Regions from separate parts of the Pseudobacillus badius genome, predicted to be linked through region 1. Evidence: riboswitches for the same ligand, from Rfam matches in the RefSeq annotation. Region 1 holds a riboswitch; each other region holds the start of a gene.
What was found. Region 1 has a riboswitch for S-adenosylmethionine ahead of B1A98_RS14305 (bifunctional homocysteine S-methyltransferase/methylenetetrahydrofolate reductase). Riboswitches for the same ligand answer to the same signal wherever they lie in the genome.
Positions count from the first base shown of each region.

Region 1 (3,707 bases):
TTTCCCGTCATTCGTCGCAAACTCTACATGGCGGGTTAAAGCGTCAAATACTTCTTGCTCTGTTGCTGCCGCTCTTTCATCAAATACGTGGAGGGTTTGCCAAAACAAACGGCCAATACAGCGGTTGCTGTTGCGCCAAGCCATTTTTGCCCCATGGCTTAGCTCTTCAAACGTTTGTGTATAACTTCCGGTTCTCTCAATTTCCTCTTTTACCCCATTCAACCGCCTGTTCACTTCTTCAGCGGGCTTATCTAATTCCCGGTAACATACCGTAATAAAGTCTTTTGCTTTCTGCCATAATTGTTTATTCATCTATTTACCGCCCTGTACATCATATTTACTGACAGTATACCATTGTTCGGTTTTCTGCTTTGTGACAACTTGAAGAAATCAGCCGCTGTACAGGTGCTTGGGCCCTATCCTTCTATTGCTGATGAATTGGGGTACAGCAATGCCAATTAAGATGAGCGTAATGCCGGCTGCTTGCCCAAACGTCAGGTGTTCACCAACGATGAACATCGCCCCGATCATAGCTGCTGGCAGCTCTGCCGCGCCAAGAATCGTTGCCATCCCCGGTTCAACGTGCGGCGTGCCGAGCGCAAACAGAATAACGGGCACGAGCACTCCGAGCAGTCCGACAAGCACCCCGTACTTCCATAAGCCGCCAGTTAACGTGCCGTCCGTGATAAAAGCCGGCGACACAAATAAAAAAGCCGTCAACAGCCCGCCGGCAGAAATAATAAAGCTTTTTTGAATAGCCGGTACTTCTTTTCCTGCCTTTCCGCTGAAGAAAAGGAATAAAGCAAACGTCAAGGCCGCCAAAAAGCCGGAAGCAATCCCTTTTGTGTGGCCGGTCCAGTCCATCCCTTCTGAAGATATTCCAGCGGCAAGAAGAGTGCCTGCCCACAACAGCAGAGCTGAAACGATCTTTGCACCAGATGGAAGAGCTTTCAAGTATAAGGATTCAATGAAAATCCCCATCCAGGTGAATTGAAAAAGCAGAACAATGGCAATAGAAGCCGAAAGATCTTGAATGCTCGTTGCGTAGAACACACCTGTTAAGCTTAACAGCACTCCCAGTCCAAGCAGCGCAGCTACTTGCTTGAATGTCAATGAAATGCGGGTCGTCAGCAAGAAAGGAATGAGCAGCAAAAGAAGGCCAAAAAGATATTGCGAGCCTGTCATCTGGCTCGCCTGGTAGCCTGCATTGGTTGCCAGCTTTACAACAGAGGCTTGGACTCCATAGCTGCAGGCCCCCGCTAAAATGAATAATGAATAACGAAGCTGATTCAACTTGACTCCTCCTTTATCTAATCTTCTTATTAGACAATGAGTCTAATAACCTGGTTGCCTTTTAAAAGTATATCCTTTCCATCGTTTATCCAACAATCCCTATAGAATATTCAAAATTTTCTATTGACTAATTTCAGCGAAAAAGATATGATATGTTCAATTCTTTTACTAATTGCATATCAACTTATTTCTTATCAAGAGAAGCCGAGGGGTCTGGCCCTATGACGCTTCAGCAACCAGCCGTTAGCGGGCCGAGGTGCTAAATCCAGCAAACTGCTTTGTCAGTTTGGAAGATAAGAAGGATCAAACATTTCCAATGTAAAGCCTTCTTAATTTTATTAAGAAGGCTTTTTCTTATGATTAAAGGAAAATCCAGAAAGGATGGACAGCATGAAATTATTAGATAGACTGCAAACCGAAGTGCTGACAGCTGACGGTGCCATGGGCACCCTCCTCTATTCCTACGGCATTGATTTCTGTTATGAGGAACTCAACGTGGAAAAACCCGAAATTATTGAAAAAATTCACCTTGACTATATACAAGCCGGCGCAGATATTATTCAAACTAACACCTATAGCGCCAATGCCTTGAAGCTTGCCAGATACGGGATGGAAAACCGTACAGAGGAACTGAACAAAGCGGCCGTGCGCATTGCCAAGCAAGCAGCCGCACCTGAGCAGCGGTTTGTGTTAGGAACGATCGGCGGCATAAGAGGCATTCGAAAAAGCAGCGCCTCTCTTTCTGAGATAAAATCAGCTTTTCAGCAGCAAGCAGAGGCGATTTTACAAGAATCCCCCGATGGTCTCCTGCTGGAAACCTATTATGATTTTGAAGAGTTAACCACTGTTTTGCAATTGCTGCGCAAGGTCACGGACTTGCCAATCGTTTCCCAAGTGTCTATGCATGAACCCGGCATTTTGCAAAACAGACTTTCATTAAACGAAGCTTTCAAGCAACTGGAATCCTTAGGGGCAGACATTGTAGGCGTCAACTGCCGCCTTGGCCCTTACCACACCATCCAGGCACTTGAAGAGGTGACGCTTCCTGAAAAAGCCTTTTTATCCGCCTACCCTAACGCAGGCCTTCTTGATGTCGAAGACGGACGGGTCGTCTATGAGTCTGAAGCCGACTACTTTGGCCAGGCTGCTGTTCAACTGCGCAATGAAGGAGTCCGGCTCATTGGCGGCTGCTGCGGAACCACGCCCAAACACATCGAAGCAGCCAAAAAAGCACTCACTGGCCTCGCGCCGATTACCGAGAAAAAAGTCATTGCCCAAAAACCGATTGTCATCAAAGAACCTGCCCCTTTGGTTGTACCGCCGCTCCATGAACAGGTCAAAAAAGAACGGACGATTATTGTGGAGCTTGATACGCCCAAGCATTTAGATACAGCTGCTTATATTAAAGGAGCTAAGGCATTGCAGCAAACAGGCATGGCTGCTATTACAATGGCAGATAATTCTCTTGCCTCTCCGCGCGTGAGCAATTTAGCGATGGGTTCTTTGCTGAAGGTACAGCACCACATCCGTCCGCTTGTCCATATCACCTGCCGAGACCGGAATCTGATTGGTTTGCAATCCCATCTCATGGGGCTTCACGCTCTTGGGCTGCACGACGTCCTTGCGATCACTGGAGACCCCACAAAAGTTGGCGATTTCCCGGGGGCAACCTCTGTCTATGATGTATCCAGCATGGAACTCATTCAATTGATTAAACAGTTGAACGAAGGCATTTCGTTTTCAGGAAAGCCGCTGAAACAAAAAGCGAACTTCTCAGTTGCCGCGGCCTTTAACCCGAATGTGCGTATACTGGACCGGGCTGTCAAGCGCTTGGAGAAAAAAATCGCGTGCGGAGCTGATTATTTCATTACCCAGCCCGTCTTTACTAAAGAAAAGATTGTTGAAATATATGAAGCGACGAAGCATTTGCCAACACCGATTTTTCTTGGCATCATGCCGCTGACAAGCTCAAGAAACGCTGAATTCCTTCATCATGAAGTGCCCGGCATCAAGCTCTCAGAAGAAACGCTGGCCAGAATGAAAGCATATGAGCATGATAAGGAAGCCGCTGCACGAGAAGGCGTGACGATTGCGAAAGAATTGATCGATACAGCTGCCAAGCTGTTTAACGGTATCTATATTATTACACCTTTTATGCGTTATGATATGTCCATTGAATTGATCCATTACATCGAAGAGTTAGATGGAAAAACAAAGGAAAGAGGGATCCCTCATGCCGAAACAATATCCAATTGAACAAGAGCTGGAAAAACGAATTTTATTTTTAGACGGCGCTATGGGAACAATGCTCCAACAGGCCAATTTGACAGAAAACGATTTTGGCGGCGAACAATATGACGGCTGCAATGAATACTTAAATCTCACTGCCCCTCATGTCATTGAAAAGATTCATC
Region 1 covers NZ_MWMM01000009.1:70,106-73,812, reverse strand. Annotated here, with positions in the region: gene B1A98_RS14315 (nitric oxide synthase oxygenase) at 1-312, opposite strand, end outside; gene B1A98_RS14310 (EamA family transporter) at 391-1,293, opposite strand; SAM riboswitch class I at 1,482-1,593, shown strand; gene B1A98_RS14305 (bifunctional homocysteine S-methyltransferase/methylenetetrahydrofolate reductase) at 1,684-3,549, shown strand; gene metH (methionine synthase) at 3,527-3,707, shown strand, end outside.

Region 2 (3,707 bases), on a different contig from region 1:
CTGTTCACTTACAAGAGAAGTATGTGTTAAGTGATGAGGAAAAAAAGGAAATTTTAACCGCTTTTGAAGCGGAAATTAAAGATATTGCTGAGAGGCGAGGCTATCAAGCATGGGATGTGATTTCATTAGCCGATCACACGCCTAATCTAGAAGAGCTATTAACAAACTTCCAGCGTGAGCATCACCATACAGATGATGAAGTGCGCTTTATTGCAAGCGGCCATGGCGTCTTCGTTATTCAAGGCAAGGACGGCCGGTTTTTTGAGGTACACCTCAACCCTGGGGATCTTATTTCGGTTCCAGAAAGCGTCCGTCATTATTTTACATTGTCTGATGACCGCAAAGTGGTTGCTGTCCGGATTTTTGTCACTGAAGAGGGCTGGGTGCCGGTTTACTAAAAGAGCAGTGCCCGTCCAGCTTTAACGGCAGTCTGTGCAAATAGGCGAAAGGCAGATGGAGATTGACCAAATGGCAGAGGAGGACATTTTATGGGAGTAACAGCGACTTATCTGTTTCCGGCACATCCCGATCAGGAAAAGAGAGCGGAGCAATATGCTTTGGGCCTCACCGTCGGTTCCTGGACAGATATCCCGCATCTTGAGCGGCAGCAGCTGCAGAAAAATAAAGGAGAGGTTGTATCGGTAGAAAAGGGTGAAAAGAAGGATACGGTAAAAATCCATTATCCATCCGCCAATTTTTCTGCGGATCTTCCGGCAATCTTAACGACCGTTTATGGGAAGCTTTCTTTTTTCGAAGGTCATGAGCTGATTGATTTAACCTTTGATGAGGAACTGCTTCGGCAATTTCCCGGTCCGCGCTTTGGCGTGGAAGGTGTGAGGGAGCAGTTGAGCCTTTATGACCGTCCGTTGCTGATGGCTATTTTTAAGGGTGTGATAGGAAGGGATTTGTCCTTTTTCTCTGCTCAGTTGGAGGATTTGCTGGCAGGGGGCATTGATTTAATCAAGGATGACGAAATTCTTTTTGAAAACGAGCTGACACCTTTTGAGAAGAGAATCATCGCGGCCAAAGATATTATTAGACGCCATTATGAACATACAGGGCAAAAGGCTTTATATGCAGTGAATGTATCTGGGAGATCAAACGAGCTGCATGCGAAGGCCGAACGGGCGCAAGAGCTTGGCGCGAATGCTTTATTATTCAACGTTCACGCCTATGGCTTGGATACGCTGCAAGCGCTGCGCGAGAATGACAATATTCGCTTGCCGATTATGGCCCATTCGGCTTTATCGGGTGTACTGGCTGGACAGCCGGGCGGCTATTCTTATTCGTTGCTAGTGGGAAAACTGACACGCATGACAGGCGGGGACTTTTCGCTGTTTCCAAGCCCATATGGCAATGTAGCTATCCCATCTGCGGATGCCTTGGCGATTGGCCGCGCACTAACAGAAGAAAGTTATTTTCAGCAAGCCTTTTCTGTGCCTTCAGCAGGGATTCATCCAGGAATGGTGCCGCAGCTGTTGAAGGATTTTGGCAGCGAAAGTTTGGTGATCAACGCAGGAGGCGGGGTATTTGGGCATCCGGACGGACCGATCAACGGTGCGCAGGCTTTCCGGGCAGCTATTCATGCCGGTGTGAGAAATATTTCTTTGCCGGAAGCGGCTGAAATGTCTGAACCCTTAAAGAGAGCGATCGACCAATGGGGAATTGTAACGACTTCATAAAGCGGTTGTTTAGGCTGTCCAACAAGCGGGCGTTTGCCCGTCGTTTCAAAGTTATTTCATTTTTCACGCTTTTTTATAAAAAAGCTATTGACAGTCTAGAAAGATAGTGAAATAATCCTAGTTAACTTATAAGAATGATTAACTTAATAATGCGACCTTATCAAGAGCAGGTGGAGGGATGAGCCCTATGAAGCCCGGCAACCGACTTACATGTAAGCACGGTGCTAATTCTCACAGCAGCAATGCTGAAAGATAAGAAGTTGTTTTTTCGAAAACCTCTTCTTATCGAAGAGGTTTTTTGTATAGAAAGGCAGGTTGATGCAAAATGAGCATATTTATCACCCGTATTCATGAACTGGCAGAAATAAAAGCCGAGCTGGCTGAACGAGACTGGTTTATGGGCACTAGCGGCAATTTATCTATAAAGATTCAGAATAATCCGCTCCAGTTCCTTGTGACAGCCAGCGGAAAAGACAAGCGGAAGAGCACGAATGAAGATTTTTTGATTGTTGACAAAGACGGCAGGCCCGTCGGTGAAACCAATGTAAAGCCTTCAGCGGAAACGCTTCTTCATTGCGAAATCTATGAGCGATCAAACGCAGGCTGCAGCCTTCACGTTCATACGGTAGCTAATAATGTGGTCTCCGAGCTGTATGGCGATGAAGGAAAAGTAGTATTTAAAGGGCAGGAACTGATTAAAGCATTTGGCCGTTGGGAAGAAGACGCGGAGTGGGAAGTGCCGATCATTGATAACTATGCTGAGATTCCCAGGCTGGCAGCTGCGCTGGCCCCATATGTAAAGGCTGATCAAGGAGCGGTTCTGATCCGCAGCCATGGGATTACCGTCTGGGGAAAGGATGGCTTCGAGGCTAAAAAAGTACTTGAAGCATGTGAATTTCTATTTGAGTACCATCTGGCTCTTTTGCAAGCAAAGGCAAACTTACAGGCGATTAAGCAACTATAACACGCATTTATGATAAGGAATGGCGGGAAGGAATTTGCTTCAAAGAATGGAGCATACAGGAATGACGGTAAAGGATTTAGAGAGGTCGGTTTCCAGCTTCTAGGGCGCCTCGATCACCCAAATGGCAGCATAAAGATGGCTTTCATCGGAACAGAGGACAAAAACAGGACGAAAATTGAGCTGCTGGAAGGCTATCATGATTCACTGCCGGCAGAAGGAAAAGTACACCATTTAGCGTTAAAGGCGGAGAATGTAGAGGAAGAGACAGCAAGGCTGAAGGACGCTGGTGCCCGCTTCATTGAAACGGAAAGTACAGAGCTGCCGAACGGCGCCCGTTACCTATTCTTTGAAGGGCCGGACGGGAATAGCTCGAATTATTTGAAATCAATTAATTTACAGAAAATATTCAGGGGGAGTTTAGATGAGAAAATTATTTAAAAAGCTGGCTGTGTCCGGTTTAACCTTCACACTATTGTTGACCGGCTGTTCAGCGGGTGAAGAAGGAGCTTCATCATCCAGTGGAAAGACGCCGGGGAAAATTGAAAATGTACCCGAACGATTCGCAAACGGGGAAGAAGTGAAAGTAAAAGTAATCCGCAAAATTGGCGGTGATGACCATACCGCCCAGTTTTTAGCCGGAGCAAAAAAAGAGGGCGAGGAGCTCGGTTTTAAAGTGGATATTTTCACGGCCAACGGCGATACAGCAAAATTCCATGATGCCATTGCACAAGCGGCGAATCAGGATTACGACGGAGTGGTTATTTCCCACGGGGATGACGCCGCAACAGCAGATGCTGTGAAAAAGTTAACGGAGAAAGGAAAAAGCGTGGTCGCGTTTGACTCTATTGAAAAGTTAAAAGAAGTAGAGGGTGTCACGTTGACTTCCCAGGATGACAAAGCGTTAGCTGCCCTGAGCTTGGATCAGCTGGTGAAGGATTTCAATGGAAAAGCCAATATTGCTTATCTGTGGGTCGATGGCTTTCCGCCAATGGTTCGCCGGAATGCTGTATATGAAGAGACATTAAAGAAGAACCCGGGCATTAAAGAGGTAGAAAGATTTG
Region 2 covers NZ_MWMM01000018.1:35,758-39,464, reverse strand. Annotated here, with positions in the region: gene B1A98_RS17905 (1,2-dihydroxy-3-keto-5-methylthiopentene dioxygenase) at 1-398, shown strand, start outside; gene B1A98_RS17900 (2,3-diketo-5-methylthiopentyl-1-phosphate enolase) at 489-1,682, shown strand; SAM riboswitch class I at 1,837-1,941, shown strand; gene B1A98_RS17895 (methylthioribulose 1-phosphate dehydratase) at 2,008-2,646, shown strand; gene B1A98_RS17890 (VOC family protein) at 2,782-3,084, shown strand; gene B1A98_RS17885 (sugar ABC transporter substrate-binding protein) at 3,068-3,707, shown strand, end outside.
Region 2: another riboswitch for S-adenosylmethionine. It lies ahead of B1A98_RS17895 (methylthioribulose 1-phosphate dehydratase); the one in region 1 lies ahead of B1A98_RS14305 (bifunctional homocysteine S-methyltransferase/methylenetetrahydrofolate reductase).

Region 3 (3,707 bases), on a different contig from region 1:
AACTAACATGACATCACTACGGCTCCGCTGGAATCCATCCAGGTAAGCGAGGTTTCCAAGACCGCCGGCGCCGATCACACCTGCCATCGCCGTATAGCCTACGAGAGCAATGGCGGTTACAGTAATTCCGGAAACAAGAGCCGGCATCGATTCCGGGAGCAGCACTTTGAAAATGATCGTACTTGTTTTTGCCCCCATCGCCCGTGCCGCTTCAATGACGCCTTTATCAATTTCCCGCAGACCAATTTCTACCATTCGTGCATAGAAGGGGGCTGCGCCAATAATAAGGGCGGGGAGCGCAGCATTCTCACCAATCATTGTACCGATCAGTGCTTTTGTAAATGGGATTAATAAAATGATTAGTATAATAAAAGGAATCGAACGGAAAATATTGACGAAAGCAGAGACAATACTATACATCGCTTTATTTTCCCAAATATTCCCTTTAGCTGTTAAAAATAACAGCAAACCGAGCAGTATACCCAGGATAAAAGTCGCCAATACAGATACGCCTGTCATATAAAGCGTTTCGTTGGTCGCTTCCCATATCTTTTCCCAATCTACGTTAGGGAACCATTGTTCAAGCATGGCTGATCACCTCCGAGCTGACTTCTTGCTTGTCGAGATAAGCCACCGCTTTCGCCAGTTCCTCCTGCTCGCCCGTCAAATGAACGAACAGCGAACCATACGCTCCGTTTTGCGTTTGAGAGACTTTCCCTTGTACGATATTTACCGCAATATTGAATTGGCGGATTAAATTTGTAATGACCGGCTGCTCTGCGTTTTCGCCGATAAATGTAAGCTTAACCACTTTGCCTTCAGGAAACTGTTCCAGCAAGTGGGCAATCGTTTCTTTGGATTCCTCCAATTCTGTTACTTGCTGAACAAACCGCTTGGTAATTGGCTGCTCCGGCGATTTAAACACGCTCAGCACCGGTCCAAGCTCGACAACGCGTCCAGCTTCCATGACAGCGACCCGGTGGCAAATCTTCCGGATCACATGCATTTCATGAGTGATGAGCACAATTGTCAGGCCGAGGCGCTTATTAATGTCCACAAGCAGATCTAAGATAGCATCTGTTGTTTGTGGATCAAGCGCTGATGTCGCTTCATCGCATAAAAGCACTTTCGGATCATTGGCGAGCGCCCTGGCAATACCGACGCGCTGCTTTTGTCCGCCGCTCAACTGTGAAGGATAGGAATCTCCCCTTCCTTCAAGACCAACTAGCTTAATCAGCTCCTCTACCTTCTTCAGCCGCTCCTCTTTGGCTACACCGGCAATCTCCAATGGAAAAGCAATATTGTCCCGCACGGTTCTGGACCAGAGAAGGTTGAAGTGCTGGAAGATCATCCCGATTTCCTGACGGGCTTGACGCAATTCTCTCCCCTTGATTTTTGACATTTCCCTGCCGGCTACCACAACCGAACCGGAAGATGGCGTTTCTAAGCCGTTGAACATGCGGATCAATGTACTCTTTCCGGCTCCGCTGTAACCGATGATGCCAAAAATCTCTCCTTTATCTATCGTTAAATCAATATCATCTACTGCCGTCACTTTTCCATTTTTTGTGGAAAAGACTTTCTTCACGTTTTCTATTGAAATCATTCGGCGGTTTTCCTCCATTCCACCCAGAAAATAAAAAGCCTTTCTGCAAAATGAGCAGAAAGGCGTAATTTAACAGGTTCCTTTCTCTCATCTCCCAAAGCACGGGGCTTTGTGTGAATTGGCACCTTTTCAACAAGCAATTTGCTGCTGACGGTTGCCGGGCTTCATCGGGCACATCCCTCCACCTCTCTTGATAAGAGCAGTATGCAGTATATTCTTCTTAGTGGAATTGATTTTATCATTATTCCTCGAAAATTGTCAATGACTCTTTCTAAAAATGTTTTTTCATGCACTGTCAGATGTTTCATAATAAGGACGGCACAACCAGAGCAAGGATTCAAACCACAGTTTCACCTGGTAAAAACCTGATACTTCCACCGCTCCCATGGCTTCATACAAGCGCAGCTGCCCTTGGCCTTCTAAAAGGGGCTCCACTCTTCCTGTCAGCTTTAAATGCCAATGATCTGTGCTTTCCTTTGAAAATTCCATCCCTTGATGACTGATCACCAGCAGCCAGCTTTCCTCTTCTCCTGTTAACAGGACACGCACCGGTTCGAGCGGGAGCAATGGCCAGATATGCGTTCTTCCCTGGCAAGCTGCCTGTACAGACGCTAACTTTTCTTTCATTTTTATTTCCCCCTCTGCTCTCTTTCACTTTAACTATAACTTCCAAGCAAAGGGGAAATTTCCTTTATTAATTGCTCGACAAAGTGCGCGCTGTCCAGCGCATGTTTTGACAAAATGAATGCGAAGCAAACGAAAGCATCAGCGTACTGGATGCACAGGGCTGTCCTAAAAAAAGCCGTTCCCATCAAGGAAACGGCTTTCAAGTATATTGATTCAGCTTTTCATATATATAAGGTACAGATTGGAAAGCATAAATTTTTTCCATCAGTTGTCCTTCTTGAAAAATCAGCAGGCAGGGCACGCTTTCCACACCATAGCGAATAGCAAACTCTTCATGATAATTTACATCCAGTCGAGCCCATGCAAAATGGCGGGCAATCTTCTCTGCAACCTCTACCATTTTCCCTGCGAGCTGGCAAGTTCCGCATAGCGGAGTGTATGCATAAACAGCTGCTAAACGGTTTGATTCGATCATGCCGCTGATCTCTTGTTCCTTCTGCATGTTATCCATCCTTTTGCAAAAACTCTCCGTGTACATCAATATTGGCGCCAAGCAGCACAGAAGCCAGATGACGGTAGGGAGCGGTAGCAACTTCTTTATAGACGCGGTCAATATATAAATGGCGGGCTTCAGGCAACTCGCGAATAAATTGCCGGCGCAGCTTTTCCCCTGCCTGATCGGCATCCACAAGGATGTAGACATCATGTCCTTCCAGGATATCAATCAGCTCATCCATCCGGCTTAATCCGATTGTGCCATTGGTACAAATGATTTCTACAGGTTCTCTCACAATCTCCTGTACTTTCTTCCGGTCTGAAGCCCCTTCCACAATAATTGTTTTTTCTGTACGCATACATATCCCTCCACCGTCTGAATATCTTGCCTTACAGTTCGACCTGTCTTTGTTGGGCACTTTAAAAAATGGCAAAAGAACACTTCCTGAGCTGGAAGTGTTCTTTGATCACTAATTAATCTTCCTGTGTCATTTCGTCATACTGCTCAGCGGTCATTAAGTTGTCCAGTTGAGCAGAATCAGATAATTCGACAACGACCATCCATGCTTTCTCATATGGTGATTCGTTCACGAATTCAGGATTATCGTCAAGCTCCTCGTTGACTTCAACCACTTTTCCGCTGACAGGAGCATATAGCTCAGAAACCGTTTTAACAGACTCTACGCTGCCAAATGGCTCATCAGCTTTGATTTCGTCTCCTACAGATGGAAGCTCAACAAACACGATATCCCCCAGCTCGGATTGCGCAAAATGCGTAATTCCAATACGGACTTTATCTCCTTCTGTTTTTACCCATTCATGTTCTTCTGAATAACGCAATTCTTTCGGTGTGCTCATGCAAATCCCTCCATTACCTGATCTCAATTAAAACTTTACTTATTATAAAGGCATAAAGCAAGAAAAACAGGCTTTATGCACCCTTTACAACCACTGCTTTTCAAATTCATCTTCTTTAAAG
Region 3 covers NZ_MWMM01000012.1:60,146-63,852, reverse strand. Annotated here, with positions in the region: gene B1A98_RS15835 (methionine ABC transporter permease) at 1-588, opposite strand, end outside; gene B1A98_RS15830 (methionine ABC transporter ATP-binding protein) at 581-1,606, opposite strand; SAM riboswitch class I at 1,691-1,806, opposite strand; gene B1A98_RS15825 (hypothetical protein) at 1,892-2,233, opposite strand; gene B1A98_RS15820 (thioredoxin family protein) at 2,433-2,735, opposite strand; gene B1A98_RS15815 (toprim domain-containing protein) at 2,737-3,087, opposite strand; gene gcvH (glycine cleavage system protein GcvH) at 3,203-3,586, opposite strand; gene B1A98_RS15805 (arsenate reductase family protein) at 3,671-3,707, opposite strand, start outside.
Region 3: another riboswitch for S-adenosylmethionine. It lies ahead of B1A98_RS15830 (methionine ABC transporter ATP-binding protein); the one in region 1 lies ahead of B1A98_RS14305 (bifunctional homocysteine S-methyltransferase/methylenetetrahydrofolate reductase).

Region 4 (3,707 bases), on a different contig from region 1:
TGATTCGGCCGCGCGGATAGCCGCCTACCCCAAGTGCTGTGTCAAGGGCGAGCGAGCCGCTTGGACTAGTGGATATTTTCCGATCAGTTTGTTCTCCTAATTTCATGATAGACCCTTTACCAAATTGCTTCTCAATTTGCTTCAAGGCCATATCTAATGCTGCTTGACGATCGTTCACTAAAATTCCTCCTTAAAATTAGCAATCTATCAAATAAATGCATCATGACATATTGTTTCAGAACCTATACTAACTATACCTTTTTATTGAGACAATTTCAAGCAAAAAGCGAACATTTATTCGGTTTTTGTTTCCCGTGAAAAGAGTGGCTGGGGAACTAGAAATATCGAGGAAGAAAGAGTGGAAAAAAGAAGAAAAAAAGAACTCCTGCCTCTTTATTTTATCATAAAGAAGCAGGAGAAGGTAATTTTAAGCCGGGAAAAATTCGCTTAATTTCAGCTTTCGACAGCTACACCGGTTGCTTTTTCGATAGCCTGATTCAAGTCTGCAATCAGGTCTTCCGTTGATTCTAATCCAATAGACAGGCGGATCATTTCCTCTTTTGTGCCTGATTTTTTCAATTCTTCACTGCTTAGCTGCTGGTGTGTCGTGGAAGCCGGATGGATAATCAGAGATTTGCCGTCACCAACGTTAGCTACATGCGACCACAGCTTAATATTATCAATCACTTTTTTGCCCGCTTCCCGTCCGCCTTTAATGCCGAACACGACAATCGAGCCGAACGTATGGCTTAAATATTTCTTTGCCAGCTCATGAGATGGATGGTCTTCGAGGCTTGGATGTGACACCCAGTCTACTGCCGGATGATTTTTCAAATAATCCACGATGGCAAGCGTGTTCTCATGATGGCGCTGGATGCGCAAATGCAGCGTTTCTAGCCCTTGAAGAAGCAAGAAAGCGCTGTTGGCACTTAAAGCCGGACCGAAATCCCGCAATAACTGCACACGTAGTTTAATCGCAAAGGCCGGGCCTTCTAAATCTGCATATCTTAATCCGTTATAGGATTCGTCCGGCTCAGTAAAGCCAGGGAATTTTTCGCTGTTCCAATCAAATGTTCCTCCGTCTACGACTACGCCGCCAATCACCGTACCGTGGCCGCTAATCCACTTCGTTGCAGAATGAACGACAATGTCTGCTCCCCTTGTCAGCGGATTAGCCCCGTACGGAGAAGCAAACGTATTGTCGACAATCAAAGGGATGCCGTTTTCATGAGCGATGTCCGCCACTTTCTCCACATCAAGCACATTTAAGGAAGGATTGCCGATAATTTCTCCAAAAAGGGCTTTCGTCTTTGGCGTAATCGCCTTTCGGAAGTTCTCCGGATCTGTAGAATCTACAAACTTTACATTGATTCCGTATTTAGGAAGCGTGTTGGCAAACAAGTTGTATGTACCGCCATATAAGTTAGCAGCAGCTACAATTTCATCGCCGGCATGAGCCAAATTCAATATTGAAAAAGAGATAGCTGCCATTCCTGACGACAGCGCCACAGCCGCTGCTCCCTTCTCCAATAAAGCTACCCGTTTTTCAAATACGTCTACCGTCGGATTGGTAATGCGCGTATAAATATTTCCCGGCTTTTGTAAAGCGAATAAGGCGTTGGCATGATCGGTGTCTTCGAATACATAAGAAGTTGTTTCGTAAATCGGCACAGCCCGCGCACCTGTTACCGGATCAGGCACTTGTCCTCCATGAAGTAAAATTGTTTCCTTGTTCCATTGTTCGTTTGTCATTGTCAATTCCTCCTAATCTATTGAAAAAACGTAAACAGCCCGAGAAAAATCAAAAGCCCTCTTCTTTTAAGAAGAGGGCTTTATTAACAGGGTCCTCCTCTTATCTCTCAGGCTATCACACCTGCAGGATTTAGCACCGTTTCAGGCAAATTGCCTGAAGGTTGCCGGGCTTCATAGGGCCTAGTCCCTCCGCCGCTCTCAATAAGAGTGTTTGTATTTAATTAAGTAAGTGATAACTCTTGCTGTTTATTATATAGGAGGTTGATCAGAATAGTCAATAATATTCGGAATGTTTTTATTTGTTGCGAGCAAGTGCCGCCAGCAAATAGTGGCAGCCATATTTAACTGAGCGCTTTCTGATTCCTTCCCGGCTTCCCGCCAGTTCCAGCTTGAATGCTTTTGTTTGATCATACTTAGAAGAAAGTCCGATCCATACAGTGCCCGGCGGCTGTCCTTCTGCTTCTCCTGGACCTGCCACACCTGTAAAGCTGATGCCGAAATCGGCCTTCAACAATTGGCGGGCATTCTCTGCCAGCTCAATGGCACATTCCGCGCTGATGGCTCCATGGCGAGTGAGCGTTTCCTTTTTCACTTGCACGAGCGCTTCTTTTGCTTCGTTGGAATAACAAACGATTCCGCCCTTAAAAAAGCTGCTCGCTCCCGGAATAGCTGTTATTTCACTTTGAAACAACCCGCCGGTTAAGCTTTCGGCGGCAGCTACCGTATGAGACGTTTCTTTTAAGCGCTCCGCCAGCTCGCGGGCAATCGTTGTATCATTGTAGCCATAGAAATACTCGCCTACCCGTCTCAGGATTTCTTCTTCCGCCTCCTGTATCATCTGCAAGGCGGCTGATTCTGACTCATGCTTGGCAGTAATTCGGAGTGTTACCTCGCCATCCCCTGCAAGCGGAGCAATCGTCGGATTTTGCTGGGCAAGCAGCAAATCTTCCACTTCTGTTTCCAAAGCGGACTCTCCGATGCCAAAGAATCTCAGTACCCGTGATTCAATTTTTTCCACTTTCTCAAGCACATTGAGAAGAGCCGGCTTTCCGTACTCAATAAACATCGGCTGCATTTCCCGAGGCGGTCCCGGCAGCAGCATGTAGAAGCGCTTCTCCCCTTTAATCATCATCCCGGGCGCCATCCCATGGTCATTCGCCAAAACAAGGCTTCCTTCCATCACGAGAGCTTGCTTTTTATTATTGGGAGTCATTGGTCGCTTCGTTCTCTTAAAGTAATTTTCAATGCTCTTTAAAGCCTCATCATTGTAGACGAGCGGCCGGCCGATATGGGCAGCGATCGCTTCTTTCGTTAGATCATCCTTCGTGGGGCCAAGCCCTCCCGTAAATATCAGAAGGTCTGCTCTTTCTTCTGCCTGCTTGACGGCATCAAGCAACCGGCTGCTGTTGTCTCCAACAACTGTATGATAATAAACATTAATGCCGATTTCAGCCAGATGCTGGGACAAGAACTGGGCATTCGTATTTGTAATTTGCCCAAGCAGCAGCTCGGAACCGACAGCAATAATTTCTGCATTCATTCTCTTCATCTCCTCTTTTCTTCAGGCGGCAACCAATACGGCCGGGTATTAGAAACGGCCGCTCTCACGAATTCAGCTCGCTTTTAAAAACAAAGCTGTTCCTTAAGTGCCGACATCTTGCTTTCTTCTCTAAGCTTTGCATAGACAGAGAGAAAGCAGCAGCCTTACACCTTGGAACAGCCTTTTTGCTTATTTTGAATGTTTAAATACTCCGCGGTTCAGATAGAAATAATCCCATCCTGACCAAATAGTAAAGAATGCTGCAACCCAAAGGGCCCAATCGGCAAACGGGATGCCTAACGCTTCAAATGGGGCATTATGAAGCAATAAAGCAGCAATCGCAATAATTTGCGTCCATGTCTTGATTTTTCCAAGCATGTTAGCTGCCACTACTTCTCCCTCTCCTGCCAAAATC
Region 4 covers NZ_MWMM01000001.1:467,429-471,135, reverse strand. Annotated here, with positions in the region: gene recA (recombinase RecA) at 1-178, opposite strand, end outside; gene B1A98_RS02285 (O-acetylhomoserine aminocarboxypropyltransferase/cysteine synthase family protein) at 454-1,752, opposite strand; SAM riboswitch class I at 1,850-1,960, opposite strand; gene B1A98_RS02280 (competence/damage-inducible protein A) at 2,048-3,292, opposite strand; gene pgsA (CDP-diacylglycerol--glycerol-3-phosphate 3-phosphatidyltransferase) at 3,482-3,707, opposite strand, start outside.
Region 4: another riboswitch for S-adenosylmethionine. It lies ahead of B1A98_RS02285 (O-acetylhomoserine aminocarboxypropyltransferase/cysteine synthase family protein); the one in region 1 lies ahead of B1A98_RS14305 (bifunctional homocysteine S-methyltransferase/methylenetetrahydrofolate reductase).